Regions from separate parts of the Thalassospira sp. CH_XMU1458 genome, predicted to be linked through region 1. Evidence: riboswitches for the same ligand, from Rfam matches in the RefSeq annotation. Region 1 holds a riboswitch; the other holds the start of a gene.
What was found. Region 1 has a riboswitch for glycine ahead of WBY09_RS14940 (L-serine ammonia-lyase). Riboswitches for the same ligand answer to the same signal wherever they lie in the genome.

Region 1 (15,841 bases):
TTCGAACATGATCGCCTATGGCGATATTTCACGCGTACATGACGCGGTTGCCGACGGGGCGATTGATGCCTTTGCCGGCGACCATCCGGTGTTTTACTGGGCGTCGAAGAACCCGCAAAGCCCTTGGCATGGTCGTCTGGAAGTTCTGCCCAAGCCGATCCTGCCACACCCGTTCTTCTATGTCGCGGCGGTCGCAGCCGATCCGGCGTCCTATCCGTTGCTTTGCGCCATCAACGACTTCATCGCCGATTTCCGCAAGACGCCGAAACGGGCCGAGATTGAAAAGCTTTGGCAGGGTCAGCCGATTGAACATCATCTGACCTACAAGGACGAAGCCGGCAATCTGATCGGCGCAGATGAACTTGCCAGCAGCTACCACGCCCATTGCCGTAGATACGGGCTGAATTCCGATTGACGGATTGCTTAAAACGGCTGGCGCGATGATGGTCCGGGCACTATCATCGCGTTATGGCAGCAAACAAGAAATCCCTTCGACAACAACGCATTCTTGGCGAACTGGACCTCGAACCGTCATTGCGGATCGCGGATCTGGCCGAACGTTTGAATGTCTCAAATGAAACCATTCGACGCGACTTTGACGAATTGACGTCGCAAGGGCTGATCAACCGTACCTATGGCGGTGCTGTCCGCCGTCAGGCCAGCGAGCCGGGCCTGAATGAACGCCATCAGCTTCACATTGCCGAACGCGAAAGCATCGCCAAACAATCCGTGCCGGTTCTGGCCGGTGCGCGCCATATCATGATCGGATCCGGGGCCACCACGGTGCATGTCGCCAAACGATTGGCCGTGAACATGACGGATCTCACCGTCATCACCCATTCGTTTGGCGTTGCCACCGTACTTGCCATCAACCCGACGATCCGGGTGATCATGGCGCCCGGCCTTTATCACGCACAGGAAGGTGCGATGCATGGCGCGCAGACCGTGCGGTTTTTAGAAAACTATCGGGTGGAATGGGCAATACTGGGGGCCAGTGGCCTTGACGGTGACGGGGCAAGTGACGCCTTGATCGAGGCGGCTGATGTTTATTCCGTCATGATGGAACGCGCGACGCGGAGCATGATCGTTGCCGACCACACCAAGTTCAATCAGGCCTTCCCGGCGCGCTATTGCGACTGGACGTCGGTCGATGTTCTGGTCACTGATGAGAGCCCGATGGGGGTTCTTGATGAAACCATCCGTGCCGGTGGCTGCATGGTCAAGGCGGCGACGCGCACCTGATCCCTAAATCGCAGTCCGGACGCTTATCGACAGGCGCGTAGCGACTTCGCCAGCGCCTCGATAAAGAAATCGACCTCGGACGATTTCAGGCAAAGCGGCGGGCGAATTTTCAATGTCTGGCCGTATTTCCCGGCCGCCCCGATCAGAACCCGGTTCTCGCGCATGGCATTAATGATGTCACTGACCAGTTGCCCGCTGGGGTTGGCAGGATCGCCATCGGGTGACAGGTCAACACCGATAAACAACCCAGCCCCGCGCACATCGCTGATACGGCCATCAATATCAGCCAGATGCAGCAACCCTTCACGCAGTGATTTGCCACAAAGGGCCGCATTGGTCTGAAGGTTTTCATCGCGGATGACATTCAAAACGGCCAGCCCCGTCGCCGATGCCACCGGGCTTGCGGCAAAGGTGTTGAAATATCCGACATCGTCGCAAAAGGCGCTGAGCAATTCCGGCCGCACGGCAATGCCCGCCATCGGAAAACCATTGCCCATCGGTTTACCCATGCTGACGATATCGGGTTCGACATCGTGTCGGGCAAAGCCCCAGAAGGCATCACCGGTTCTGCCAAAACCCGGCTGCACTTCATCGGCAATAAACAGCCCGCCTGCCCGATGCACAATCGCGACCGCAAGACGCAAGAAACCGCGCGGGTTGGAAAACACACCGTCACTGGAAAAAATGCTATCGGCGATCAGGGCCGCAACGCCATAACCGCGATCTTGCAAAACCAGTGCGGCCTTATTGACCTCATCGGCAAAACCAGCGGCAATATCATCGCCGTATGTAAGCTTGCTGGGGGCCGGAATGGCAATCACGTGATCAGGCAATTGGCCACGTTTCAACGCCGATGGCGAAATGTCCGTCACCGCCGCCGTGTTGCCGTGATAGGCGGACTCAGTCACGATAAAACCACTGGCACCCGTCGCACGCTGTGCAATGCGCAGAGCAAGGTCATTGGCCTCGCTGCCGCTACAGGTCAGGACGATATTTTCAAGGTAATTCGGAAATGTCGCCTTCAGACGATCGAGATATTCCTCGGTCGTCTGATGCAGATAACGACTGTTGATATTAAGCTTGGCGGCCTGATCCGCCATAGCCGCGACCACACGCGGATGGCAATGCCCGACCGAGGGCACATTGTTATAGAAATCCAGATAGCTGGTGCCATCCGCCGCCGTCATCCAGCAGCCTGATCCCGACACCATTTCAATCGGATCGCGGTAAAACAGAACCGATGCCGCGCCAAAGTTCCGGGTGCGGCGCGACAAAAGGTCATCGCCCATGTTGGTCCGCCTGAAAGACGTTTTGCCATCATAGGCGTTCATATCAAGGATGGGGCGCACAGGCTTCATTTCGTACTCTCGGCTGTCAGATAATCCTGCGCCATTTGCAGGGTCCCGGCGGTAAAGCCCGTGCCCATTTCCTGCGCGGTCGGTGTTTCCGGGTGGCTGGCAATCCAAGCGGTCAAAAGCAGGCGACGCAGCATAACAAAGCTATCAAGCATCGCCGCGTCACTGGCCGAAAACGGGGCTACGGTCCGGTATCCCTCAATCCATGCTTCTTTCAGTGCCGGGACAATCGGATCAAGCTCGATAAAGCTGATCGCAGCGGCAAAATCATAGCCAAACCAGCCAAACCCGCAGTCATCGAAATCAATCACACCCAGCCGGTCGCCATCGACCAGAAGGTTTGCCAGACGCAAATCGGCGTGGATCAGACCATAGCGATCATTGCCCATCCCGAAGGACGCAAGCTTCTGATCAAGATGGCTGCATAGACGTTCAAGCAACGCCAGACCATCGTCATCAAGGCCCTGTGCGTCCCGCCAATCCCCCCAATGCGGATTGGCGCCAAGGGTGGTATCGAACGTCCAGCTTTTGCGCACAAAATTAACCGATCGGGTCCATTGCCGCGCATGACCATGCAGGCGCGCACTGATCGCGCCCAACTTGAAAAATCCATCAACCAGTGCCTCATCAGCGGAGGGTTCGGCACCACGCATAAAATCAAACGCGACCACATGGCGACTGACCCCGCCCTGATCAAACTCGGCAACCAGTGATCCGTCGCTGCGCATGCGTGGCTCGGGTGTGTCGACGATGTCACTGGCCCGAAGGGCGTTTATCCAGGCGAGTTCAGACTCGATTTCCGCACGCGTGTGATAGCCCGGCCGATGAACGCGCAGGATCAGTTTTGCACCGCTATTTGGATCGGTTGCCAAAAAGGTCGCATTTTCCGAAACGGTCAGAAGCGACACATCGGTATCCGGCCCCATACCCCAACCGGGCAGGACCGATACGGCCCCAGCCTTAAGCACATCAATCATGTTGTCATCGTAAATGCCGCCCAATTGATGCCTCCTGTCGTTGTTTCGTGACCGCCTCGAAGCGGATGTTGTGCGCCGTTTCAGGACCGTCTCAGTACCATTTTGTGAATAATGCGGCACAAAATGTGTAACTTGCAACATTTTTTGTTGCATCACGGAATATTTCGACCAATCATCAAGAAAACATAACTCAGCGCACAATCAGGGAACCGGCAATCCGCAGCACACCGCAAAGCTGGCGCATTGCCCAATGACTTCACGAAAGGATCGACCATGCTGACTTCGATTTCCGGCAAAAGCGTCATCGTCACCGGTGGCTCAAAGGGCATTGGCAAGGGTATCGCCAAGGTATTTGCCAGCAAGGGCGCAAAGGTCATGATCGCCGCCCGCACCGAAAAGGACGCGGCCGCGACGGTGGATGAAATCAAGGCCGCCGGGGGCACCGCCGACATGTTCCTGTGTGATGTCTCGGATTTCGATCAGGTAAGCGCGCTTGCCGACTACACGGCCAAAACCTTTGGCGGGATTGACATCCTGTGCGCCAATGCCGGCATATTTCCACAGGTCAAGATGGTCGATATGACGGCGGATGACTGGGATCAGGTCATGTCGACCAACCTTAAAAGCAGCTTCCTGTGCGTGAAGGCCTGCATTCCCTATTTCGAGAAAAGCGGCAAGGGGCGCGTGGTGATCACGTCCTCGATCACCGGGCCTGTCACCGGCTATCCGGGATGGTCGCACTATGGTGCGTCAAAGGCCGGACAGCTTGGCTTTATCAAGACGGCCGCCATGGAATTGTCGCGCTATAACACGACGATCAATGCCGTCATGCCCGGCAATATCATGACAGAGGGCCTGGCCGATCTTGGCGAGGATTATCTGTGCTCGATGGCGAACTCGATCCCGCTGAAACGTCTGGGCAGTGTCGAGGATATCGCCAACGCCGCCCTGTTCTTTGCATCCGATGAAGCGGCCTATATCACCGGCCAGCAAATCGTGGTCGATGGCGGTCAAATCCTGCCAGAATCGCTTGAGGCACTTGAAGAGATTTAAGCCTTCATCCTGCGCCAAAAACGGCACAGGAACACAAAGCCCGCATCCGGTTCACCAGATGCGGGCTTGTTTGTTTTCGGGCTTACGCCAAACCGTACTGGCTGCGCACGACGCCGGAATTGTACCGTTCGGACGCCAGAAGACGGGGTTTGATCCCCCCGGCGTCACGCCCGAACAATGAAATACCGGAACCCAGCACTTCCGGGATGGTAAAGATATCAAGCTGATCGGCGAAACCGCCAAACAGGAACTGTGTGACCACGCTGCCCCCGCCGACGACCCAGATGTCGCCATCCGCCGACCGCCGGTCGCGCAATTGATCGACCAGTTCGATGATACTGCCGCCATAGGCCTCTGTGTTGGCAGGCCTATCTTTGGGCAGTTCGCGTGAAGTCAGAACGATTGTGCGGCGGGCCTCATAGGGCCAGTCGCCAAATTCCATCACCTGATCAAAGGTGTTTCGCCCGATGATCAGCGTACCGACGGAGTCCAGAAAGTCATCAAAGCCGAACTCGGCCGGGTCATATTCCCCCAACCAGTCCACCGCACCATTGGCACGCGCAATGAAGCCATCCAGACTGACCGCGATGTAAATGCGGAACAGTTTTTTGCTCATATCTATGTCCAACCGATATTGGGGTCTTTGCCCCTATTTTTAGTCGGCAAATCATAGCAAAACACCAACCGCAAGTCGCAAGAAACAAAAGCAGAAAACCGTCTAATTTACATTTCAAATGCCAAAAAGCCCGGTTTTCTGCCCTATTCTTAAGAGTTGGGATCAACACTCGACCACGTTGACATTGACCGCAAGACCGCCCTGGCTGGTTTCCTTGTACTTGCTTTGCATGTCGAGTCCCGTCTGGCGCATGGTCTCGATCACCTTATCAAGCGACACGGTATGCTGGCCGTCACCGCGCAATGCCAGACGTGCCGCATTGATCGCCTTGACCGCGCCCATGGTGTTGCGTTCGATGCAGGGAACCTGCACCAGACCGCCAATCGGATCGCAGGTCAGGCCAAGGTTATGTTCCATTCCGATCTCGGCAGCGTTTTCGACCTGTTCGGGCGTTCCGCCCAGCACCGCACACAGCGCACCGGCCGCCATTGAACAGGCAACACCGACCTCGCCCTGACAGCCAACTTCGGCCGCGGATATTGAGGCGCGTTTTTTATAGATCGACCCGATGGCCGCCGCGGTCAGAAGGAATTCACGAATTTTGTGCTGATTGGCGTTGGCACCGAACTTTTCGTAATAACGCAGAACGGCGGGAATAACGCCTGCCGCCCCGTTTGTTGGTGCGGTGACAACCCGCCCGCCTGCGGCATTTTCTTCGTTGACGGCAAGGGCATACAGATTGACCCAGTCAATCACCGTCAACGGATCACGCAAGCCAGCTTCGGGCTTTTCGGTCAGTTCCTTGTAAAGGTTCGATGCCCGGCGTTTGACATTCAGGCCACCGGGCAAGATACCGTCAGTGCGGATGCCGCGGTCAATGCAGTTCATCATCGCGTCATGAACGCGATCAACAAAAGCGATGGTTTCATCAGAGCTGCGCCAGCTTTGCTCGTTCTCCATCATGATTTCCGCGATGGAGCGGCCTTCGCGCTTGCAGATTTCCATCAGCTCATCGGCGGACGAAAACGGAAATGGCAAGGTGATGTTATCGCCGGAATATTCCGCACCGTGATCGTCACTGGATACGATAAAGCCACCCCCGACCGAAAAATATTCCTGGGTATGGATTTTCACCCCATCGTGATCAAAGGCGGTAATGCGCATGCCATTGGGATGCTGCGGCAGGGTTTCGGTGAAATGAAACACCAGATTGGTATCGCGGTTAAAGGCAACCGGATACTGCCCGTAAAGCTGCAACTGGCTGGTTTCATCAATCGCCTTCACAGTCGGCACGATATCATCAGGATCGATATTGCGCGGGCGCTTGCCATTCAGGCCCATGATCACCGCGGTATCGGTTGCGTGCCCCTTGCCGGTCAGGGCAAGCGATCCATAAAGATCAACCACAATACTGCCGGTCTTTTGCAAAAGATTGCGCGCCTCAAGCTCAAGGCAGAAACGATACCCCGCGCGCATCGGGCCAACCGTATGCGAACTCGAAGGACCGATACCAATCGTGTAAAGGTCAACAACCGACAGGTTGACGTCATGTTGGGATTTCTTTTGCGATCCCGAAGATGGATCGGTCGCGGGATTTGTCATCAAGGGCCTCCTTCACGGCTCAATAACGCGCTTGTTTTCGCGCTGTTTACGAACCGGTGTTTTTGCCCCCTCTGTCCCTTGACCTGAGATTATCCGCCCTGCCCGATCAAGATCGGCTTGGGGCGTTCATCCTTCGGTGGAAACCTGACCAGCGCTTTCTCCCAGGCGCTTTTTGGTTTCTCTCTCCAGAGCCTCTTCCGTGACGGTCCATCTGCCTGAGAGTGTTTATGAGGCATTGCTCCTTCGGCGCCGCACATCATGCAAATCGCATGATATCCGAACTCTCCCGTCACGGTGCGAGATAACATTTCTGCCACCTCAGAGGTTCACCGTCAGATTGAACACTATCTGCGTCTTTAGACACTGTCAAAAGAACTGGTTTGCATCTGCAAAATTTTCTGCGGCAGATGCTGTTAAGCAACGGTAATCGTGCTAAATTGCCCGGGTAATTGATGTACCTGTCGTGTGCGAAGACTGACCCACCCTGTCCGCATGGCGGGATTGATGGCGAAAGAGCCCGTAAGTCACCATATTTACGGGACATTCAGCCTTTTCCTTTATCTGTGGGGTTTATGAACGTGACTGTATCGAATTCCGTAAAGCGCCCGCGCCCTGTGGTGCTGTGCATTCTGGACGGCTGGGGTTATCGCGAAGAAAGCAAGGACAACGCTGTCGCCCTTGCCAACACGCCTGTCTGGGATGACCTTTACGCCAACAATCCGACCGGGTTCCTCAAGGCCTGCGGTCTGGATGTCGGCCTGCCCGAAGGTCAGATGGGCAACTCGGAAGTCGGTCACATGAACCTGGGTGCTGGCCGTGTGGTCATGCAGGAACTGCCGAAAATTGACGAGGCCGTCAAAACCGGCAGCATCGCCGATACCGACACCGTCAAAAAGATCATCGCCAAACTTTCCGATTCCAAGGGCGTTTGCCATATCGCGGGTCTTCTGTCCGAAGGCGGGGTGCATTCCCATCAGGCCCACATGGCGGCCCTGGCCAAGATCATTGCGAGTGCCGGTGTGCCGGTAAAAATTCACGCCTATCTTGATGGCCGTGATACCGCACCGAAAAGTGCCGCCAAGTTCCTTGAGAAATTCCGCGCCCTGATCGGTGATGCCGATGTTGAAATCGCCACCGTCACCGGCCGTTATTACGCCATGGACCGCGACAACCGTTGGGAACGCGTAAGCCAGGCCTATTTCACCATGGTTCAGGGCAAGAATTACGCCGATGGCCGCAGTGCTGATAGTGCGGAGGCCGCGATTGCCAACTCGTATGAAGCCGGTACGACCGATGAATTTGTTCTGCCGACCGTGATTGGCGATTATGACGGCATGAAGGATGGCGACGGCCTTCTGATGACCAATTTCCGGGCGGATCGCGCACGTGAAATCCTTGCAGCCCTTTGCGCACCGGAATTTGATGGCTTTGATCGCGGCACGCCAGTCAAGTTCGCCGTTCAGGCCGGGATGGTCGAATATTCGTCCGAACATGCGAAATATATGGATGCGATCTATCCGCCGCAGACCCTGCCAAATATCTTTGGCGAAGTGGTTTCCAAGGCGGGTATGAAGCAGCTTCGCATCGCCGAGACCGAGAAATACCCGCATGTGTCGTTCTTCTTTAACGGCGGCGAAGAACAGGTATTCGAGGGCGAGGACCGCATTCTGGTCGCCTCCCCCAAAGTCGCGACCTATGACCTGCAGCCGGAAATGTCGGCACCGGAAGTGACTGAAAAACTGGCCGCCGCCATCAAGTCGGAAAAATACGATACCATCATCCTGAACTTTGCCAACCCGGACATGGTCGGCCATAGCGGCATCCTTGAAGCCGCGATGAAGGCCGCCGAGGCGGTTGATACCTGCCTTGGCAAGGTAATTGACGCGATCAAGTCGGTCGGCGGCGTTGCCTTTGTTACCGCCGATCACGGCAACTGCGAAGTGATGGTCGATCCGGAAACCGGCGAACCGCACACGGCACATACACTTAATCTCGTTCCGACCATCCTTGTTAACGGTCCGGAAGGGGTAACATTGGAAAATGGTCGTTTGGCCGATGTCGCACCGACCTTGCTGCAATTGCTTGGCGTGCCGCAACCGGCGGAAATGACTGGTAAACCCTTGCTTAAGGGCCTGAAACAGAATGACGCGCTTCTTGCGAGCTAAGTTAGCTTATGAGATCGCCCTGCCTGCGCTGATCGCTTTTGCGGTTTTTGCTGCAGGCGGGGCTGCGCCTTCTTTTGCCCAATCGCTGCAAAAGGTTGATCAGCAACTTGATCAACTTGAAAACCAGCTTTCCGAACAGCAAAAACAGGAAGAGTTCCTGTCACGCAAATCACGGGAGCTCTGGACCGAGGAACAAGCCCTTCAGTCCGAGGCGATATCTGTCGCCAGACGCACCCAGCGCCTTGAAACGACGCTGACCGAACTGGAAGATCAGCTCGAAACGCTTGAAGCACGTGAAAAGGTCGCGGCCACCAGCCTTGAAGACAAGGCCGGGCAATATGCCCGTATCCTGATGGCCCTGCAGCGCCTGTCGACCACCCCGCCCGAAGCGGTCATTGCCCTGCCAACATCGCCGCAGGATACGTTGCGTTCGGCAGTGTTGCTTAAGGCCGCCCTGCCCGGTGTCGAACAGCACGCCCGCGATCTGCGCAAGGAACTGGGCGAGATTGCCACACTGCGCGAAGATATTCGCAATCGCCGCAGCGAATTGGCCGCTGCCACCCAGGAATTACAACAAGAACGCGCATCCCTTGCCGCCCTTCTGGATGAAAAGCGCCGCCTGCGCGCCCAGACAGAGGCCGAAGCCGAAGAAGCCGCCAAGGCGGTAAGTCTGCTTGCCGATGAAGCCAAATCGCTGGGCGAACTTTTGCGCAATCTGGAAAATCGTGCCGAAGGGCTGCCACGCCCGCGCGCCCGTCCGGAAGTTCGTGTTGCGACACGTACCGAACCGGATGCAGACACGCTTGGTGCGACAACAATTGCCAAAAACACACCGCCACCGCCGCCCGAAAGCAAATCTGATGCGGGCAAGACCGGTGGCACCGACACAAGTGACGAAGAATTCGCTGTTGGCAGTTCGATCACACTGGCACAAGGCAACCTCCGCATGCCCGCCAGTGGTAAAGTGGTTACACTTTTTGGTGAAAAATCACGCGGCCCGGATGGCTTGACCGTAAACAGATCCAAGGGAATTGAGATCAGCACACGCGCAAATGCGCAGGTTGTCTCACCTTTTGACGGCAAAGTTGTCTTTGCCGGCCCGTTCCGCGGGTATGGCCGGCTCTTGATTATCGAACACGGCGAAGGATACCATAGCCTTATCGCCGGTTTTGATCGGCTGGACAGTGTGGTAGGACAATATCTATTGGCGGGCGAACCTGTTGGTATTATGGGTGAAACTTCGCCAAAACTATATCTGGAGATGCGCCAGAACGGGGAAGCAATCAATCCGCTTCCATGGCTGGCCTCGAAAAACGGCAAGGTAAGTGGATGAAAACCTCACGATTGGCAGTACTCGCACTCGCGACCGGCATGACTATCGGCCTTGCGTCGCCAGTTTTGGCGCAATCTTCAACCTCCTCGGCTGAGACCTATCGGCTGCTCAACCTGTTTGGCGATGTGTTCGAACAGGTCAAAAGCAAATATGTCGAAGAAGTCGATGACAAAAAACTGATCGAAGCGGCCATCAACGGCATGCTGACATCGCTTGATCCGCATTCCTCGTATCTCAACATGGATAATTTCGAGGAAATGCAGGTCGATACCCGCGGCGAATTCGGTGGTCTTGGCATCGAAGTCACCATGGAAGACGGCTTTGTCAAAGTCATCGCGCCGATCTATGACACGCCGGCCGAAAAGGCTGGCCTTCAGCCGGGCGACTTCATTACGCATATCGATGGCACCGCCATTCGCGGCATGACGCTGAATGACGCGGTCGAGATGATGCGCGGCAAGGTCAATACCGACATCGTCCTGACCATCATCCGCAAGGGTGAACAGGCACCGTTCGATGTCACCCTGACCCGCGCAGTGATCAAGATCCAGTCGGTCCGCGCCGAACCGAAAGACGATATCGGCTATATCCGTATCACCAAATTCAACGAACAGACCGCCAGCGGCCTGCAGCGTGCCATTGCCGACATGCGCGAAGAAATCGGCCCTGAAATCAAGGGTCTGGTGATTGACCTGCGCAACAACCCGGGCGGCTTGCTTGATCAGGCGATCTCGGTTTCCGATGCCTTTCTTGATAAGGGTGAAATCGTATCGACCCGTCCGCGTGATACCGAAAACACCGAACGGTACAACGCACGCAGCGGTGACCTCAGCGAAGGTTTGCCGATTGTGGTTCTGATCAATGATGGTTCTGCCTCGGCATCCGAAATCGTCGCCGGCGCCCTTCAGGATCACCGCCGTGCCGTCATCATGGGTACGCGCAGCTTTGGCAAGGGATCGGTCCAGACCATCCTGCCGATGCCCGGAAACGTGGCACTTCGTCTGACCACGGCGCGGTATTACACGCCGTCAGGCAAATCCATTCAGGAAGTCGGCATTGTGCCGGACATCATCGTTCCGCAGGCACGTGTCGAAAGCATCGAGGCGGATACCCGTCGCTCCGAAGCATCGCTTAGTGGCGCCCTTCGTAACGAGGACGAAGGCATCACAGATGCGGAACAGGATGCAAATTCCCGCCGTGACGAGGCCGAACAGCTGGCGATTGATGATTATCAGCTGTCGCGCGCGCTTGACATGATCCGGGGTATTTCGCTGTTTGGCCCGCGTCCGAATGGGTAAGGTTGGACCCGGCATCGTGAGAGACTAGTTGCGCGTGTTCAGGAAAATCCTAAATTCCTTGCCGTTCCGAAAGAAAAAGAACGGTGACATCGACGAGGACATGGCCAGTGATTTGGCCGACGACCTTGGCGACGGGATGACTGACGCCGACGACGAAGACAACGTCGACCTCGATGACCTGCCCTTTAATGAACTGCCGATCGAGGTGCAGTTCAAACGAATGCCAAAGCGGCCGAAATCACGGCGCAGCTGGCTTTCGAAACTGCTGATCATTACCCTGTTCCTGTCGCCATTTTGCGCAACAGCGGTCGCGATGATCCCGGTGCTTGATCCGGAAACCGGCTGGCGGCTGTTTCATGCTGGCGGACCGGAAGCCACGATCACTGTTCCGGGCACCGAACGCGAACTGCAAGAAGAAATCGCGCGCGGTGTTAAGGACATTCAGGATCGCGATCGCGCCGCGATGGAGGCTGCCAATGGTGCAAATGGCCAAGGCCCGTCAGCCGAAGACATTGCCGGCAACCTTGATGGCGTTTCCGACCTGATCGGAACACCGGGCGCAACCGATGGAACCGGTGATGGCGCCCCGACACCAGAAGAACTCGCCGCCCTGATCGAGGAAGAAGGATCGTTTGACGAACCGATCGAACCCGATCCCTTGCGCCCGGCCCCCCTGCCCGGTCTTGACGAGGAAGGCAGTTTTGGCCGCATCCCGCGCATCGGCGATGATGGCACCACGCCGTTTGAAGCCTACAAACGCCCGTTCGAACTGCCCGAAGGCACCCCGGTTGTCGCGGTGATGCTGACCGGTGTTGGCCTGAACGAAGAGCGCACCGACGCGGCCATCAATGATCTGCCGCTTAACATTTCACTGGCGATTTCGCCCTATGCCCGCGATCTGCAAACAGTTGCCCGCGAAGCACGCGCCATGGGCCACGAGGTTTTCCTTGAACTTCCGATGGAACCGGCGGACTTCCCGCTGTCAGACCCCGGACCGCGCGCACTTTTGACATCCCTGTCAGAGGGTGAAAACCTTGTCCGTCTGGAATGGTTGTTGGCACGTTTCCCGGGCTATGCCGGTCTGGTCAGCCTTCAGGGATCAAAATTCGGAAGCCTCGATAGCGCCATTCGCCCGGTGATCGAATTCATTTCGCGTACTGGCCTGATGTATGTCGAAGGCACCGGAAGCGGTGTCGCCAGCTATGGCGCGCAACTGGCGGCAAACGACGGAACACCAAATGCGATCAGCAATGTCATCATCGATGACACACCAAGCCGCCGCCACATCGACAGGCGACTGGCCGAACTGGTCGAAATCGCCAAACGCAATGGCGTTGCCGTCGGGATTGCGCAATCCTATCCGGTGACGATCCAGCGATTGCGCAACTGGGCCTTCCGCCTGAAACGTCAGGGGGTTGTTCTGGTCCCGGTTAGTGCCGTATCAGGCCAGCAGGTCACGCCGCAATCTGCCGACGAGGCAGAGGCCGCCCGCCTTGAAGCCGAAGAACGCGAACGTGAGGTCATGGCCGAACAGGCCGAGCAGGAAGAAGCACTTTCGGAATCTGCCGACCCTGCGGAGCCCGACGAACCCGCCAACACAATCGAGAACTAATGACAGATGCCGGTACCCCGGCCCTGTCAGTCAGGAGCAGTCATGGCAAAGAAGTCCGACACCCCGAACGCAGACAAAGTCACGGCAGATGATCTTCCTTATCGGCCATGCGTCGGTATTGCCCTGTTTAACGCAGACGGATTGGTCTGGATGGGCAACCGTTTCGGGTTTGAAGGCGCCTGGCAATTGCCGCAAGGCGGTATTGATGACGGCGAAACGCCGATTGAAGCCGCCATGCGTGAACTCAAGGAAGAAATCGGCACCGACAAGGCCGAAATCATTTCCGAAACGCCGAACTGGCTGACCTATGATCTGCCCGAACACCTGATTGGCAAGGCGTTCAAGGGCAAGTATCGCGGCCAGAAACAGAAATGGTTCGCCATGCGCTTTACCGGCAAGGACAAACACATCAATATTGATGTCCCGGATCCGGAATTTGACAGTTGGCGCTGGAACGATCTGGCGACCCTGCCGGATCTTATCGTGCCGTTCAAAAGGCCGGTTTATTTACAAATTGCCGCCGAGTTTCATGACATACCGCAAAGAATTCGCGAAAAGGGTCAGGCATAAGACGATGTTTGCGGTTTGATCGCAGTACAGTTTTCGATAAATTTGAATAACAAACATTCGGCTTAGAGGAGTTCCAACATGGGTATGGATCGGTTGATCTTTGGTGTTCTGACCATCGTGGTCGGTCTTTTCGGCCTGTTTTACGCGTCAGGTTCGCAGGACGGTTATTCCTACTTCGTCGGGCTTGCGATGTTCATTGGTGCCGTGCTGTTCATGTTCCATCTGATCAAGGGCCATTATGACCAGCTTGAAGCGTCCGATCACTGATCGCTGTTTTTGATGTGTCGTCGGATTTCTGCGCCCCAACCTCTGGTCTGGGGCGCTTGTTTTTGGCGGCACGTCTCCTCGATGCTTCAAATGACATCCGAAACGCGATAAGACTTTCCCATGAGCAATACACACTGGGATCCTGCCCGTTACGGTTTGTTTGGCAATGAACGCCTGCGACCGGCCATCGATCTGATTTCGCGTTTGCCCAAACCGGCAAGCGGGTTTTCACCGCGTCATATTGTCGACCTGGGCTGTGGCCCGGGTTCGGTAACAGCCATACTTGCCGATGCATATGGTTCAAGCGATCCTGACGGACCGCGTATCACAGGTGTTGATTCGTCTGACGAGATGCTTGAAACCGCGCGCAAGCGGGATGAAAACATCACCTGGCAAAAGGCCGACATCGCCGACTGGCAACCGGACGCGCCCGTTGATCTGCTGTTTTCCAATGCGGCCCTGCACTGGGTGCCCGATCACTCAAAGCTGTTTCCGCGCCTTCTTGAACATCTTCGCCCTGGCGGTATCATCGCCATTCAGGTGCCCAACAATTTCCTGGCACCCAGCCACCAGTTGATCGGCGAAGCCGGGATGGACTGGCGCAAGGAAGTGGCAACCGCGATGCATGCGGCCCGCATCATGCGCCCGGGTGATTATTTCGATGTGCTGACACCTGCATGTGATGAAGTCGACCTTTGGCAAACCCAATATTGCCACGTGCTGACCGGGCCAGACGCGGTCTATAACTGGACCAGTTCAACGATCCTGCGTCCGGTCATGGATGCCCTGCCCGATGATGAAGCGCGCGCAAAATTCACTGCGAAATACAAGGAACGGCTTAATCAGGTCTATCCGTCACGCGATGACGGACGTACCCTGTTTCCGTTCAATCGCCTGTTCATGATCGCCCGCAAGAAGTCCGCCTGACAATCCGAACAAGACATCCCTGACAAGGAGCACCCCATGGCCGATTTTCGCGAACATTTCGTCAAATGCTGTGGCTATGAAGTCCATGTCAGGGCATGGGGAAATCCGGCCAATCGACCGCTTCTGATGATGCACGGGCTGGCGCGTCTTGCCGATGACTTTGATCATGTCGCGCCGCATTTCACCGACAAATACTATGTTCTTTGCCCGTCAATGATCGGGCGGGGATTTTCCGGTTGGGCCAGCGATCCGGACACGGAATACACCGTGCCGTTCTATGTCGCGCAGATGTTTGAACTGCTTGATCATTTCAACATCAATACCTGCGACTGGATCGGCACATCCATGGGTGGCCTCATTGGCCTTTATGCCACAACCGAAGTCGCCGGACGCATCGAACGGCTGGTGCTTAATGACATTGGCCCAGAACTTGATCCTACGGCGGTTGCGCGTATCAAATCCTATGTCGGGGCATCCCCGGAATTTGAAACCATCGACGAGGTCGAACAGCTTGTACGGCTGGTTTATGCCTCCTTCGGGGTGGCCGATGATGCGACATGGGCCTTTTTGGCATCACGTTCCGTACGTCGCCTGCCCAATGGCAATTTCATGATGCATTACGACCCGCAAGTGATGCGCGTTTTTGCCGAACATATTGATAACTTTGATGCCTGGGCCGAATTTGAAGCCCTGCCCTGTCCCGTCATGCTGATCAGTGGCGAACAGTCCGATCTGATTCCGAAATCCATCGTCGATAAAATGAAACAGAAAAAACCACAAATGCCGGTTTTTGCAGTGGCGAACTGCGGGCACGCACCCCACTT
Region 2 (15,841 bases), on a different contig from region 1:
AAAGCCGCAGCTGCAAAATTTATGGCAACCGCCATGACGGTTACCGAAACGATCGACAGGGCAATGCCAAGCGACAAAGCCTCGTCTGCGGGCACCCGCCCGGCCGGGATCGGTCGGTTCTGGGTACGTTTCATGTGGATATCGATATCGCGATCATACCACATGTTAATCGATGCAGCCGCACCACTGGCAACTGCAATACAGGCAATTGCGACGAGTCCAAGGAACGGATGAATGGAACCCGGGGCAATCAACAGACCAACAGCACCGGTGAAAACCACAAGGGTCATCACGCCCGGCTTAAGCAATGCGATATAGTCGCGCACATCCGAAACCGGCAGCGATACTGCGTTTTCGAGTGCGATGGTCTGGTTGGCAGCCTGCTTGGTCATTTGAACTCTGGTCTTCTCTTTCGGGGCGGTAGGATGTCCCCCGCAAACCGGGGTCTGCGGGGGACTTAAACCAGGATCACTTACTTGATACGCGGCAGTTCGTCAAAGGTATGGAACGGCGGCGGAGAGCTCACAGTCCATTCCAGCGTATCGGCACCTTCACCATACGGATTTGCCTCGGCCTTCTTGCCACGGATGAAGGCATGCGCCACCACACCGAGGAAGAAGATGGTCGCGGCAAACGAGATGTAAGCGCCATAGGACGAAACCATGTTCCAGCCTGCAAACGCATCCGGGTAGTCGGCATAGCGACGGGGCATGCCAGCAAGACCCAGGAAGTGCTGCGGGAAGAAGGTCAGGTTAACGCCGATGAAGAACAGCCAGAAGTGGATCTTCGCACCGAGATCGGAAATCTCGTAGCCCGACATTTTGCTGAACCAGTAATAGAAGCCCGCAAAGATCGAGAAGACCGCACCAAGCGACAGCACGTAGTGGAAGTGCGCCACAACAAAGTAGGTGTCATGCAACGGCAGATCCATGCCCGAGTTCGCCAGCATCACACCTGTCACACCGCCCACAGTGAACAGGAAGATGAAGCCGATCGCCCAAAGCATCGGAGCGCGAAGCGAGATCGAGCCGCCCCACATGGTCGCAATCCACGAAAAGATCTTAACCCCGGTCGGCACCGCAATCACCATCGTTGCCGCGGTGAAGTATGCCCGGGTGTCAACATCCATGCCCACAGTGTACATGTGGTGCGCCCACACGATAAAGCCGACAACACCGATCGCTACCATCGCATAGGCCATCCCGAGATAGCCGAAGACCGGCTTGCGCGAGAAGGTCGAGATGATGTGACTGATGATGCCAAAGCCCGGCAGGATCATGATGTAAACTTCCGGGTGACCGAAGAACCAGAACAGGTGCTGATACAGGATCGGGTCACCACCGCCGGCCGGATTAAAGAAGTCCGTGCCAAAGTTACGGTCGGTCAGAAGCATGGTGATCGCGCCACCAAGAACCGGCACCGCCAGCAGAAGCAGGAAGGCTGTCACCAGCATCGACCATGCAAACAGCGGCATCTTGTGCAGGGTCATGCCCGGCGCACGCATGTTGAAAATGGTGGTGATGAAGTTCACCGCACCAAGGATCGAGCTGGCACCGGCAAGGTGCAGCGCAAAGATCGCAAGGTCAACCGACGCATCCGGATGCCCAAGCACGCCCGAAAGCGGCGGGTAAACCGTCCATCCGGTCCCGGCACCACTGCCGACAACGGCAGAGAGCATCAGCAGGATGAAGGCCGGAACAATCAGCCAGAACGAAATGTTGTTCAAACGCGGGAACGCCATATCCGGCGCACCAATCATGATCGGAACGAACCAGTTGCCAAAACCGCCAATCATGGCCGGCATGACAACAAAGAACACCATGATCATGCCGTGTGCGGTCACGAGCACGTTGAAGAAATGGTGATCTTCAATGATCTGCGTTCCCGGCTGAGCCAGTTCCATACGGAACCAGACCGAGAAAGCGCCACCGATCAAACCGGCGATCACAGAGAAGATAAGATAAAGCGTCCCGATATCCTTGTGGTTGGTCGACAGGAACCAACGGGCAAAGAAGCCGGGGGTATGATCATGTGTGTCAGCGTGAGCCATCAATCTCTCCCTCACTCTGCCGATGCCACTGATACCGCAGACGGCAAATCAGCAGATGCGAACTGTTCTTGGGCCTTGGCTACCCAGGCCTCGTATTCTTCCATCGTAACAGCTTTGACAGCGATCGGCATATAGGCGTGGTTTACGCCGCAAAGCTCGGAACACTGACCATAGAATGTCGTACCGGCATACTCGCCTGGAATGCGGGTCCAGGTTTCGTTCAGTCGGCCAGGAACGGCATCAAGCTTGATGAACAACGATGGCATGGCCCAGTTATGGATCACGTCGTCAGAAGTCATGATCAGGCGGATATTCTGATCCACCGGCAAGACGACCGGATTATCCACATCCAGAAGGCGGTTCATGCCCTCGGCAACGGCAGTTTCTTCATCGATCATCAAAGAATCAAAGGTGAAGTTGCCGTTATCGGGATATTCGTAGGTCCAGTACCACTGCTTGCCAATGATCTTAAGCGTAAGATCGGCATCCTCAACGCGGTCTGCAAAATACAGAAGGCGGAAAGACGGGATCGCGATAACAAGGAGGATCAGTACCGGAACAACCGTCCAGACCACTTCAAGAAGGGTATGGTGGGTCGTTTTCGACGGCACAGGATTGCGTTTCGCACTGAAGCGGAAAAGCACATACAGCAGCAAAAACAAAACGATCACGGTAATGATCGTCATCAACCAGATCAGTAGATTAAAGAATTTCTGGCCTTCAACAGCCACCGGTGAAACCGGGTCCTGCAGCCCAAGCTGCCACGGCTCGGGCTGACCAACGGCAGCAATCGCTGCACTGTCTAACCCGGTAAGTACCGCCAATCCCAACAACAGAATGGGAAATAGCTTCTTGATCGACATGCGAATCTGCCCCCTCGCATTACATCTCAAGGCGATATGCCTCACTCTTCCCCACCCCCGTGTGCTTTTGTTGACCCGGCGTCATGTGCCCTGCGGGGGACATTTCACCGCTTCAACCAAAGATTAAAAATCAACGGGCCGGAGCATTTCCTCTGACATATCTTATTCTTAAATAGCCTGCACATGAAAGTACATTGGTAACGCAGGCAAATAGCGTATCTTCGACACCTGTTCCAGAAAAAACCTCGCTGCGTTGCACAAAAAATGTATTTGATAATCCATCAAATTAGCGCAGTGGTTTTGGCTGAAATCGTTCTAAACACCCACCCTTGGATAGAAAAACCGCCATTCCGCATGGCCGATTTTCACCTTCCCAACGAATGCTGCTTTGCAATATATGCGCAAAACTCGTTAGAATCACTTCAACCAATGGCTAAAGCCGTTTCTTTTCAAATCCTACGCGATCCGCACATTACCGGATCAACACGACGTTACGTCATCCTGACAGCGTCCTGATCCGGGCTGATTTTTCGCAACAGACCGCTCCAGGATCGATTTTGCCAACGATTCGGACACGGGCTTGACGCAAGCCGTAAAAAGCCAAATGCAAAAATACTGTCCGAACCCTTTAATTGAGCGGACTTTTCCCCAATATCACGGATAGAAATTCGGTTGGATATATCAGCTTTGCGGACTATTCTACCAAAACGTATGCATTCCCGATGTTCCGTGCACCGCAACCAGCCAGGTTGCTGCCCGATGCAGACGGTTCAAAGACAGAGGTTCGTCTATGGCACGCTCAGGAAGTAAAAGACTATTTACCGCGGAAATGCGGTTGCTCAACAAACTCGAAACCATGAGCGACATGGTCGCCTTGCCGACCGACATGCCGACTGATGCGAATGGCTCTGTCGGCGGGGCCGACATTTCGAGCCTGCATACCGCGATTGAGGATCTCAAGCTTGAACTGCTTACCGACATCCGCGTGATGATCGAGGAGCAGAAAAAGGCGAACAAGGCAATCGACCCGGAAGACGACGAACAGGCCGACGCCCGCAATGAGCTGCGTCTGGTCAAAAACGAAGTTCGCGCCCTTGCCAATTCCATTCAGGAAACAAAACGCGAAATCGCGGCCCTTTATACCGCGCCCGAAGATGACAGCGGCACGCGTCTTAATATCGTAAAGGGTGAACTTGATTCCGTCGTCGCCGCCACCGAGGATGCGACTGCCAACATCCTTGAAACCGTCGAAAAGATTGACGCGGTTGCCCACAATATTCGGTCCGCCGCCCCGGATGACTACACGCAAGGGCTGGCCGATGACATTGTCGAACTGGTGGTGAAAGTCTTTGAATCCTGTAACTTCCAGGATCTGACCGGGCAGCGGATTACCAAAGTCGTCAATACCATGAAGTATATCGAGGAACGCGTGAACCGCGTGATCGAAATCTGGGGTGAGGATGACTTTGGCGACTTTGATCTGCCGCCAGATCCCAAAGGCCTCGACAACCTGGACAAAACCGTCACCAAGGCACCGCAGAATGCCAATCGCGTGTCCCAGGATGAAGTCGACCAGATCTTCTCACAGGAAGAAATCGACGCCCTGTTTGATTGATCGATCACGACGCTACGAAATGCAAAAGCCTGCCAATCTGGCAGGCTTTTCTTATGGCGGGTTCCTCGGGTTTCAGCACAGAACGCCTTAAGCGTGTCCGGCTTCCCCCGAAAGCAGTTCCGGCGCAAAGCCAAGCCGTGAAAACGCCTGTTCCCACTTGTCTTCGCAATCGGTATCAAACAGCAGATCCGCATCGGCATCGACATGAAGCCAGCCATTGGCAAGGATTTCACTTTCAAGCTGACCGCTGCGCCAGCCGGCATAACCAAGGGCAAGGATGCGGCTTTGCGGACCTTCGCCGACGGCAATCTGTTCAAGAATATCAACCGTCGCTGTCACCGACACGCCACGATCAACATGAAGGGTCGCCTCGTTCGAGAAATCGGTCGAGTGCAGAACAAAGCCACGGCTGCTTTCAACCGGTCCACCGAAATGGACCTGAATGTCTTCGATGGTCGGTGCCGGGCGTGCAATGCCAAGCTGTTCAAGCAATTCCGGGAAAGTGATGCTGTCGATCAGGCGGTTGATCACCAGCCCCATCGCACCGTCTTTGTTATGCGCACAGATATAGACCACACTTTGCGAAAAGCGCGGATCACGCATGCCCGGCATCGCTACCAACAGCTTGCCGCCGAGATAATCACCCGTGCCTATACCTTCTGCCATGTCGCAACTCTCTTTATCCTGTTTCACAGAGCCTAGCGCGAATACCTGCCCATTTCCATCAAGAACCCGGAAAACCGTGTTTTTTGTCGTTTGACATTCCGGATTCCCATATACCTCATGTAGGTAGGAACGCACTGCCATGGCAATGGATCCATCTCGTTTTGCGTTGGATCAGGACAAGCCCCTGCCTGCATGTGCTAGTGATAGGGCGTTCACACAGTCGTGGCTTGATTTGAACGGGGACTGGAATTACGCCTCTTCTGTGCCACAAGTTTGGCCAACACTGCGCAAATCGGTTTTTCGTGCTTAAGGAACAACACGTGCTCCGCCACCTTATCACCCGCTTGGCTCTTTTGATTGCCATCTGCCTTTCATCCATCGGTGCAAGTTCTGCTGCACTGGCGGCATCGGATATGGCAACCGACTGGGTCGATGAGGACTTCACATCAGTCCGCCTGATCAGTGCGCAAACCGAAACCGGTGGCAAACAGACACTCCGTCTTGGTCTTGAATACGAACTGCAACCCGACTGGAAGATTTATTGGCGCAGCGCAGGCGATGCCGGTTTCCCGCCGCAACTTGACTGGACCGGTTCCGAAAATGTCGGCGACGCAAACATCCTTTGGCCGGCCCCTTACCGCTTTTCGATCTTTGGCCTCGAAACATTCGGCTACAAGGATCACATCATTCTGCCGATTGATGTTGCGATCCCCGATCCGGCCCAGCCGGTCGCGATCCGCCTTGATGTCGATTATCTGGTGTGCAGCGACATCTGCATTCCGGCAAATGCCAGCTTTAATCTTGATGTCCCGGCAGGCGCGTCCGCAGGTGCAGGCACCTCGATCGCCAGCAATCACGCCCACCAGATCGAAAAATTTGTTTCCAAGGTGCCGCTGCGTGGCACCGGCCTTCCCATCGAAGTCACCAGCGTTTCCAGCATCAGTCAGGGCGATGCGCACAGCCTGCGTCTGGGTGTTCGCGGCCTTGATGATGCCGGGGTCGACATTGATGACATCCTGATTGAAAGCGACCTGCGTGCGGGTTTCGGTCTGCCCGAACCGCAAACGACCGCGACGGGCAGCAACGAGGATATTCAGTATTTCGATCTGACCGTCATGGGCTTGGCCGAAGACCAGACACTGAAAGATCAGCCGGTCACCGTCACCGTCATCGCCGGTCCGCTTTCTGTTGAGCAAAACCTTGTTGTCGGTAATGGCAAAGCCGCCATAAGCACAGCATCCAGTGCGGGCGCAACGGCGGGCATGAGTTTCGCGATGATCGGATTGTTTGCCCTGCTTGGCGGCCTGATCCTGAATGTCATGCCCTGTGTGTTGCCGGTCCTGTCGATCAAGGTCATGTCAGCCCTTAAAGCCCGCGAACAGGACATCAATCGGGTGCGCATCGGTTTCCTTGCCAGTGCGGCCGGGATCATCACATCCTTCTGGGTGATTGCCGCTGTTCTGGTCGGCATCAAACTGGCCGGGGGCACCATTGGCTGGGGCATTCAGTTCCAGCAACCTCTGTTCCTGACGGTTATGACGATCATACTCGCCCTGTTTGCGCTGAATATGTGGGGGCTGTTTGAAATTTCCGGCCCGGATCAGCTTGGCAACGCGGCAAATGACGCCATCACACGCAGCGAAAGCCACGGCCACCATATCAGCAGCAACTTCCTGACCGGTATGTTTGCCACCTTGTTGGCAACCCCCTGCTCTGCCCCGTTCCTTGGCACGGCGGTTGGTTTTGCACTGGCGGGCAGTGTGTTTGATATCTTCTGGATATTCACCTTGCTGGGGATCGGCTTGGCCCTGCCGTATTTTGCCATCGCCATCCAGCCGCGTGTCGCCCATATCCTGCCCAAACCCGGACGCTGGATGAATGGTGTCAAAGTTGTTCTGGGTCTGGCCCTGATCGGCACGGCGATCTGGCTTCTGGGTATTCTGTCGGTCCAGATCGGCATGGGTGGTGCGATTGCTGTCGGGCTTGGTTTGATTTTGGGCGGTGTCTTTATCTGGGCCCGCAAACGCACATCAAACCTGCGTCCACGCTTTGCCTTTACGTCACTGGCCGTGTTGGGCTTCCTTGTTGCACTGTTTGCGCCCGGCTTTTCACAACCGCCGTCGTCGCCGCGCGCATCATCGGACAATGGCACACTTGTCTGGCAGGCGTTTGCACCTGAAACCATTGATGGTTTGGTTGCCGATGGAAAAACGGTCGTGATCGATGTTACCGCCGAATGGTGTGTGACCTGTCAGGTCAACAAAAAGCTGGTTCTCGAAAAACCCGACGTCCGAAATGCATTGATGCAGGATGATGTGGTTCTGATGCAGGCCGACTGGACCCGCCCGGATCAAAAGATTGCCGACTACCTTGCCTCTTATGGCCGGTTTGGCATCCCGTTCAATGCGGTATTTGGTCCGGGGGCACCGGATGGCATCCTGCTTTCAGAATTGCTCGGTGTGGACGAGGTTCTTGGTGCGCTTGAAGATGCAAACGGTTCGGCAAGCCTTGCCAGTTCCGCAAAGTGATCACATCTGATTGAGAACGCGTAGTGATTTGGCGCCGGTCAGCAGGCAGGCGCTAAGGCACACACAGGCCCAAAATTGCTGCCAATTGAAGTCAGGCAGATGAAACCTGTTAAAAACTCTGCGTGAAAGCATTGAATGCCAAGCAGATTTGGTGTTTGATTCCGGCATGCGATCCAGCGCGCAGTCAACGGGATTGCGCCAAATAACGGAGATACCCATGACCATTTCAGTCGGTTCCGAACTCCCGGAAGTTACCCTTTTCCGCGCAACCAGCGACGGTCCGGAAGCCGTCAATTCCAAGGAATTCTTCGCAGGTCGCAAAGTTGTCCTGTTTGCCGTACCGGGCGCCTTTACCCCGACCTGCTCGGCCAAACACCTTCCGGGCTTTGTTGCCAAATCCGATGAGATCAAAGCCAAAGGTGTCGATGAGATTGCCTGCCTTGCATCAAACGATGCCTTTGTCCTTCAGGCATGGGCCGATGCGGAAAAGGCCAACGACGTCACCATGCTTTCGGACGGGGATCTGGCGTTTGTCGACGCAACCGGGCTTGGACTTGATCTGACCGGCCGCGGCCTTGGCAAGCGTGCCAACCGTTTCGCCATGATTGTCGAAGACGGCAAAGTCACCGACATTGCCATCGAAGAACCGGGCGCGTTTGAAGTTTCAAGTGCCGAAGCTGTTCTGAAAAAGCTTTAAAACCGGAAACTTTCCCGGAACAAGCGCTTAAAGCTCCGCAATCATTTGCGGAGCTTTTTGCTTTGAATGTAGGGAATATTATTGCCTGATCAGCGCGGAAGCAGAACCGGTATCGGGTCTTCCTTGCTGTCATAATCGCATTCAAAGGTCGGGTTGGTGTGCTTGGCAATGAAATGCACAACACCTTCCCGGAAACTGTCTTTGATCGGTGACCAGCTCATATAGACCCCGCCACGGGTGTCATATTCGCGAATATCCGGATCTCGCATCAGTTCAGAAAAACTGTGTCCAAGATCTTCTGTTGCACCAGCCACCAGCCAAGACGGCTTCAGGCCACCATGCCACAGCAAGTAAACGCCACCGACCCCATCCAGGCTAAGCTCTGAAATATCGTCGATCATGAACAGGCGGTAGTACTCCCCACGTGGGCTTTTTCGCCATTTTATATCTTGTGCCTTTGGCTGGCGAATAGCACCGAGAGACCAAAATCCCATATTAACCTCCAAGCACGCCAAAACGCGTGCAACCGTATGTCACACGCATCCCAACATAGCTTCTTATTCTTATAGGTAAGAACTTACCTTACATATGTAAACTTTTGATTGACAAAAGACTGGGCGAAAACGCCCGAGGCGCTCTTTGCCAAGAAGATATAGCTCACGCTACTACCTTAAATCACAGCACAAAACCAAGCATTTTTCGAATTATTCGAACAACTTGTCGATATCGTCCTGACTGATGCCTTCCCCTTCGAGCTGCGGACCATTCAGAAGATCTGCATCCTCGGGCCGTGATTCTTCCTCGACCTCAGGAACCGGCAGTTCGGCAAACGCATCTTCACCCCAGATCGAGATCATGTTGTGGACGCGCTCTTCAACGAACTCAAGCGTGCTGACCACCTTGTTGATGCGCTGGCCGGTAATGTCCTGGAAGTTACAGGCTTCAAAGATCTTGGTCACGATGAAGGCAATCTGTTCGACGTGATCGGCGACAAAATCGCTCGGCGCCGAGTTTTTAAGCGTCATCGTCAGATCGTCAATCTGCTCGGCGGATTCCAGAATGGTGTGGGTCGCCATTTCGGTATCTTTGACGATGGCATCAAGTTCCGAGGTCGCACTTACCAATCGGTCATCCTGTGCCTTTGGATGGCGCAGCGACGCAATCTGAACCTTGGCACGGTGGATGTGCTCGTTCATTTCCGCGATCTGGGTGCGGATCAGTTCCAGATCGTCACGATCGGGCTCTGCCGCACCCGGGCGATTGGAGTGACTTGGGTTACTTGAAACCGGTTCGGGCAATTCATCCATCGGCGCATCGTTTGATGCAAACGGGGCGGCGACATCACTGGCCGGAACACCACCGGCTGCCACCGCCTGACGCAGTTGTGAAACTTCACCACGCAGGGCTCTGATTTCATCAAGAACAGCCTGGGTAATACCGGATGTTTCCGGGGCATTCGTCGCTGCCGGCAAGGATGCCTGCATCGGTTCCCCTGCCCCCATGCCGCTTTCCAGCGTCGGGTCAAAAAAGGAGTCAGACCAATCCTCAACAACACCACCGGTGCGTTCTTTAAGACGACGTTCGGCAGTGAATACTTTTTGCACGCGACGAGACATAACTGACTTTAACCCTCCGGAACGGACATGCGTCCGATCACTAAATCCCCAAACGCACCTTTTTGACGGCGTTCATTACTATTACGGCAAGTATAAGGGTGCAGATTGCGACAAGTCCAATGGGTTTCAAGTCCAAGTCTTTGAAAAAGAACACCCCGGCCAAAAGACCGGGGTGCTCCAAAAGGTCAGGTTGCGTTGGTTATCAAGCTGTTTCAGGCTTCCAGCGCAAAACCGGCTTACGGGCAGCCGCCGTTTCATCAAGGCGTCTGCGCGGGGTCAGGTACGGTGCATTCTTGAAGAATTCTGCATCGCCCGACTCGGCCTTGGCCACAAGCGACAGAATCGCATCACAGAACTGATCGATCGATTCCTTGGTTTCGGTCTCGGTCGGTTCGATCAGCAACGCCCCATGAACCACCAGCGGGAAATACATCGTCATCGGGTGGAACCCTTCGTCGATGATTGCCTTGGCCAGATCCAGCGTCGAAACACCGGTATCTTTCAGGAAGCCGTCGTCAAACAGGGCTTCATGCATGCAATAGCCCGGGAAGGCCACACTGAGCTTGTCCTTAAGACGCGCCAGCAAATAGTTGGCATTCAGAACCGCATCACCCGATGCCTGACGCAGGCCATCTGCACCATGGCTTTTCATATAGGTCAGGGCACGAATGAACATCCCCATCTGACCATGGAAGCCCTTCAGACGGCCAAACGGCTTCATGCCGTCTTCTTCGTCTGCGGTTTCGACCAGATGGAAACCCTCACCCTTTTTCACGACATACGGGATCGGGGCAAACGGTGCCAGTGCCTCGGAAAAGACAACGGGTCCTGAACCCGGTCCACCGCCGCCATGCGGGGTCGAGAACGTCTTGTGCAGGTTGATATGCATGGCATCAATGCCAAGGTCTGCCGGGCGCACCCGACCGACAATGGCGTTGAAGTTCGCACCATCACAATAGAAGTAACCACCCGCTTCATGCACCAGATCGGCAATCTTGCGCACATCGCGTTCAAACAGACCGCAGGTGTTCGGGTTGGTCAGCATGATGCCAGCCACATCGTCGCCAAGCTTGGCTTCAAACGCCGCCAGATCAACCCGGCCATCTTCGGTCGCCGGGATCGAATCAACTGTAAAGCCACAGGCGGCTGCGGTTGCCGGGTTGGTCCCGTGGGCTGATTCCGGCACCAGAACACGACGACGGTTTTCACCGCGTGCATCAAGGGCCGCGCGAATGGCCATCATGCCGCAAAGCTCGCCCTGCGCACCCGCTGCCGGGGACATGGAAACCGCCGGCATGCCGGTCAGGACTAGAAGCCAATGCGCACACTGATCAATCAGTTCCAGCGCACCCTGAACGGTGCTTTCGGGCTGCATCGGATGCAGATCGGCAAGACCGGGCAGACGGGCGACTTTTTCGTTCAGGCGCGGGTTATGCTTCATCGTACACGAACCAAGCGGGAAGAAACCGGCATCAATGCCGTAGTTCTTTTGCGACAGGCGCGTGAAGTGACGCACGACTTGCGGCTCCGAAAGCCCCGGAAGACCAACGTCGCTATCACGGTCAAGACCGCCAAGGCGCGATTTGGTGCCCTTTGGTTCCGGCAAATCAACGCCGGTTCGGCCGGGCTGGCCCTGCTCGAAAATCAGCTGTTCTTCAAGAACAAGTCCACGGTTGCCGGTATGGGTTGTAAAGGTCATGCCAGCGCCTCCTTCAATGCGGACGCAAGGGCCGCGATATCCTCGTCCGTGTTGGTTTCGGTGACCGCAACCAACAGGTAGTTATCCAGATCCGAACGGTTCGGATACAGGCGCGACAGCGGCACACCGGCAAGGACGCCCTTGGCAACCAGTGCTTCAACCACTTCGGCGGCCGGCTTGGAAAGCTTCACGGTGAATTCGTTAAAGAAGCTGTCATTGACCACAGATGCGCCTTCAACGGCGTCAATCGCATCGGCTGCCTTGCAGGCATTTTCATGGTTCAAAGTCGCCAGACGGCGATAACCATCTTCACCCAGCAGGCTCATATGCACCGTAAAGGCCAACGAACACAGGCCCGAGTTGGTGCAGATGTTCGAGGTCGCCTTTTCACGGCGGATATGCTGTTCGCGGGTCGACAGCGTCAGAACAAAGCCACGTTTGCCGTCCTGATCGACCGTTTCACCACACAGGCGGCCCGGCATCTGACGCACGAGCTTTTGCGTGGTGGCAAACAGGCCAACATACGGCCCACCATAATTCAGCGCATTACCGATCGACTGGCCTTCGCCGCAAACGATGTCTGCGCCAAAGCTGCCCGGTGATTTCACTGCACCAAACGCCACCGCCTCGGTAAAGACCACCACCAGAAGCGCACCCTTGGCATGGCAAAGATCGGCCAACTGGGTGTGATCCTGAATGCGGCCAAAGACGTCCGGGTACTGCACCACAACGCAAGCCGTCTGATCATCAATCAGATCGTTGAGTTCTTCGGCAGTTGCCTGATGTTCCGGATGCCCATCACGTCCGGCAACTTCGGTGTCGCTATACTGGCAATAGGTTTCGGTCACTTCGCGGTAATGCGGATGCAAACCACCCGAAAGAACTGCCTTCTTGCGACGGGTCGCACGGCAGGCCATCAGCACCGCTTCGGCACAGGATGTCGCACCATCCCACATCGACGCGTTGGCAACATCCATCCCGGTGATCGAGGCAACCTGGGTCTGGAATTCAAACAGGTATTGCAACGTGCCTTGCGCGATTTCCGGCTGATACGGGGTATAGGCGGTCAGAAACTCACCGCGCTGGATCACGTAATCAACCGTCGCCGGAACATGGTGGCGATAGGCACCGGCACCCAGGAAACTGGGCACGCTTGATGCGCCCATGTTTTTGGCGGCCAAGGCCATCATATCGCGTTCGACCTGCATTTCGCCAAGGTGGGATGGCAAATCAACAGGTGCATCAAGCAACGCGCCGTCCGGCACATCACAGTAAAGTTCATCAACCGATGATGCCCCGATGGTATCAAGCATCGCAGCACGATCAGCGCGTGTCAGTGGGAGATAACGCATGTTTTAAAGGCCTTCGACGAAGTCTTTGTAGGCAGCTTCATCCATCAGCTCATCAAGCTGGGATTCATCGGTCAGTGTCATTCTAAAGAACCAGCCATCCGATTCCGGGGCTTCATTGACCAGTGCAGGATTGTCATCGAGCTCTTCGTTAACCTCGACAATTTCACCATCGAGCGGGGCGTAAACGTCGCTGGCGGCCTTGACCGATTCAACAACTGCGGCGTCGCCATCCTTGGTCAGTTTCTTGCCAACTTCCGGCAGCTCGACATAGACGATATCGCCCAGCGACTGCTGCGCGTAATCGGTAATGCCAACGGTTGCCACACCGTCTTCAAGCTCGATCCATTCATGTTCCTGCGAAAATTTCTTAGTCATCTTCCATTGTCCCTGTTGATCAATTCAGTGCCAATGCAGCGTAGCGCCGCTCTCTCTATGATAAATTCTGGTTCTCAACCGCGGAAATAACGATGCGGCGCGAACGGAAGTTCGACCACCTCGGCCGGGCGCGCCTTGCCACGCACCATAAGATCGACCTTGGTACCCGGTTCGGCAAATTCAATTGCGACATACCCCATGGCAATCGGGCCATCGACGGTCGGGCCAAACCCGCCCGATGTAATCTCGCCGATTTCTTCGCCATCCGCGTTCAAAATCTGGGTGTGTTCGCGTGCAGGTGCCTTGCCTTCGGGCTTGATGCCGACACGTTTGCGATCCGCACCGTGTTCAAGCTGATCAAGGATCACATCCGCGCCCTTGAAACCACCCTCGGCCCGGCGACGTTTATTAATGATCCAGTTCAGATCCCCTTCAACCGGGGTCGTGGTGGTATCAATGTCGTTACCATACAGGCAAAGACCTGCTTCGAGGCGCAGTGAATCACGTGCACCAAGGCCAATCGCCTCGACCTCTTCCTCGGCCAACAGCTTGCGTGCAAGCGCCTCGGCATCGGCGTTGGGTACAGATATCTCAAAGCCGTCTTCGCCAGTGTAACCCGAACGGGTGACAAAGCACGGACTGCCAGCGATGTCGACTTCGGCAAAGCTCATGAATTTCAGATCGGCAACCGATGGTGCAAAGCGTGCCAGAACCTTGGCCGCGTCCGGGCCCTGAAGCGCCAGAAGCGCGCGGTCATCGATTTCTTCAAGCGATACACCATCGCCAAGGTTGGCACGCATGTGAACGATATCATCGTCCTTGCAGGCCGCATTGATCACCAGAAACAGGCTGTCACCCGCATTGGTAATCATCAGATCATCAAGGATCGTGCCGTCGTCCTGGGTAAACGCGGAATAGCGGGTGCGACCGGGTTTGAGGATGGCGATATCACCGGGCACAAGCTTTTCAAGCTCCGCCACGCGGTTCTCGCCGGTCAAACGCACCTGCCCCATATGGGACACATCAAACAGGCCTGCCTTCGCACGGGTATGAAGATGTTCGCCCTTCACACCAAGCGGATATTGCACAGGCATGGCATAGCCAGCGAACGGCACCATTTTGGCACCGAGTTCCACATGCAAATCATAAAGGGCAGTTTTTAGAAGTTCGGATTCTTGATCCGCCATCAGGTTCTCCAGGACAATCGTTGCGAAATATAGCCGACCAGTGGCCAACCACATTCCCCCTCTGTCTTTGGAGCCTGAAAGAATCACATCCGGGGTAGGAAGCCGGTCTGCTTACATCTTCGGCGAGGTGTTCCTGATCAGAAATTCAGGTCACCTGCTTTCCAGAGTCCCATCTCCACGCGGTCCTGTTGCCTGAGAGTTTCCGGGGTGGTTGCTCCTTCGGCGTCCGCTCATCCGATAAGGACTGCGGCCTCTCCCACGTGCATCATTTGGGTATGTTTCTGTTATACGGGTTTCCGCGCAAACCGACCAGCCCCTATTTTTCGGGCACGATCGGCCTGCCGCGTCTCAGATGACCAAACCCGAATAAAATCAATCGGTTCCGAAGCGGCGATTATACTCAAGTTGGTCCGCGCTCAGCTGGAAACCAAGATAGATTTCGTAATCCGGACCGGTCCAGACATCGTCCAGCGGCACCGACAGGGTCACCTGTTCGTCCCGGATGCGTGCCATGTTCAGATTGTCGGCAAACGCCATATTAACGTCAAACACCGACTTCTGAATGAAGGTGCCGTTCGGGTCGCGCAGGGCGACGAAATATTTAAATTGAACGTTGCGGTTCTGGGCTGCCGGTCCAAGCTCGGCGGTAATGATCGGGCTGATGATGACATCAAGTTCCTTGTCATCAAGGTCATAGCCGCAATCACCGAGGTATCCGGTAAATTCGGCTTCGACGATCACATCGGTCAGGTCACGGCCAGCACCACTGAACTGGACAAGTTTTGCCGTATCCTTTGGCAGATAGGCCGCCGGACAAACCGGGACCGGCTGTTCTTCGAACGGGTTGCCACCGCCGCATGCGCTTAGCAATCCACCAAGCGAGACCATACCCAATGCATAAACGCGCCGAAGTCCGTTACCGATTGTCATCCAAGCCTCTATCAAACCAAATGTTTTCGGGCCGCATCGCGACGACCGGCCCGCGCGCAGTCTATTCTGTCGCGGATGTCGGCACAACCCGCTTCAAAGGCCTTGGGCCGTGTAAAACGTCAAAAATTCGGCCAACCCGCACCGACCATTTACCCCAGAGTCATTGCACCGCATGATCAGGCAGGTTATGTAACGTGAATGTTTGAAAAATGCGTCGGCAACGCCCGCACGCAATTGGGAAAGCCGGACCTGTATCATGTCTG

Region 2: linked by a shared signal. The riboswitch ahead of gcvT (glycine cleavage system aminomethyltransferase GcvT) and the one ahead of WBY09_RS14940 (L-serine ammonia-lyase) in region 1 are both predicted to bind glycine.

The regions. Positions count from the first base shown of each region.
Region 1 covers NZ_JAYMDW010000003.1:184,153-199,993, reverse strand. Annotated here, with positions in the region: gene WBY09_RS14970 (methyl-accepting chemotaxis protein) at 1-415, shown strand, start outside; gene WBY09_RS14965 (DeoR/GlpR family DNA-binding transcription regulator) at 469-1,242, shown strand; gene WBY09_RS14960 (aspartate aminotransferase family protein) at 1,266-2,600, opposite strand; gene WBY09_RS14955 (phosphotransferase enzyme family protein) at 2,597-3,598, opposite strand; gene fabG (3-oxoacyl-ACP reductase FabG) at 3,848-4,627, shown strand; gene WBY09_RS14945 (dihydrofolate reductase family protein) at 4,710-5,243, opposite strand; gene WBY09_RS14940 (L-serine ammonia-lyase) at 5,406-6,845, opposite strand; glycine riboswitch at 7,039-7,144, opposite strand; gene gpmI (2,3-bisphosphoglycerate-independent phosphoglycerate mutase) at 7,418-9,010, shown strand; gene WBY09_RS14930 (murein hydrolase activator EnvC family protein) at 9,000-10,343, shown strand; gene WBY09_RS14925 (S41 family peptidase) at 10,340-11,641, shown strand; gene WBY09_RS14920 (divergent polysaccharide deacetylase family protein) at 11,700-13,253, shown strand; gene WBY09_RS14915 (RNA pyrophosphohydrolase) at 13,296-13,823, shown strand; gene WBY09_RS14910 (hypothetical protein) at 13,902-14,090, shown strand; gene WBY09_RS14905 (methyltransferase domain-containing protein) at 14,211-15,017, shown strand; gene WBY09_RS14900 (alpha/beta fold hydrolase) at 15,054-15,841, shown strand, end outside.
Region 2 covers NZ_JAYMDW010000001.1:922,100-937,940, reverse strand. Annotated here, with positions in the region: gene cyoE (heme o synthase) at 1-392, opposite strand, end outside; gene ctaD (cytochrome c oxidase subunit I) at 473-2,050, opposite strand; gene coxB (cytochrome c oxidase subunit II) at 2,062-2,913, opposite strand; gene WBY09_RS04205 (hypothetical protein) at 3,743-4,528, shown strand; gene WBY09_RS04200 (YqgE/AlgH family protein) at 4,616-5,194, opposite strand; gene WBY09_RS04195 (protein-disulfide reductase DsbD family protein) at 5,515-7,722, shown strand; gene WBY09_RS04190 (peroxiredoxin) at 7,940-8,419, shown strand; gene WBY09_RS04185 (hypothetical protein) at 8,509-8,913, opposite strand; gene WBY09_RS04180 (protein phosphatase CheZ) at 9,124-10,035, opposite strand; gene gcvPB (aminomethyl-transferring glycine dehydrogenase subunit GcvPB) at 10,238-11,734, opposite strand; gene gcvPA (aminomethyl-transferring glycine dehydrogenase subunit GcvPA) at 11,731-13,086, opposite strand; gene gcvH (glycine cleavage system protein GcvH) at 13,090-13,461, opposite strand; gene gcvT (glycine cleavage system aminomethyltransferase GcvT) at 13,536-14,648, opposite strand; glycine riboswitch at 14,708-14,815, opposite strand; glycine riboswitch at 14,819-14,917, opposite strand; gene WBY09_RS04155 (hypothetical protein) at 15,021-15,578, opposite strand; gene ispH (4-hydroxy-3-methylbut-2-enyl diphosphate reductase) at 15,835-15,841, shown strand, end outside.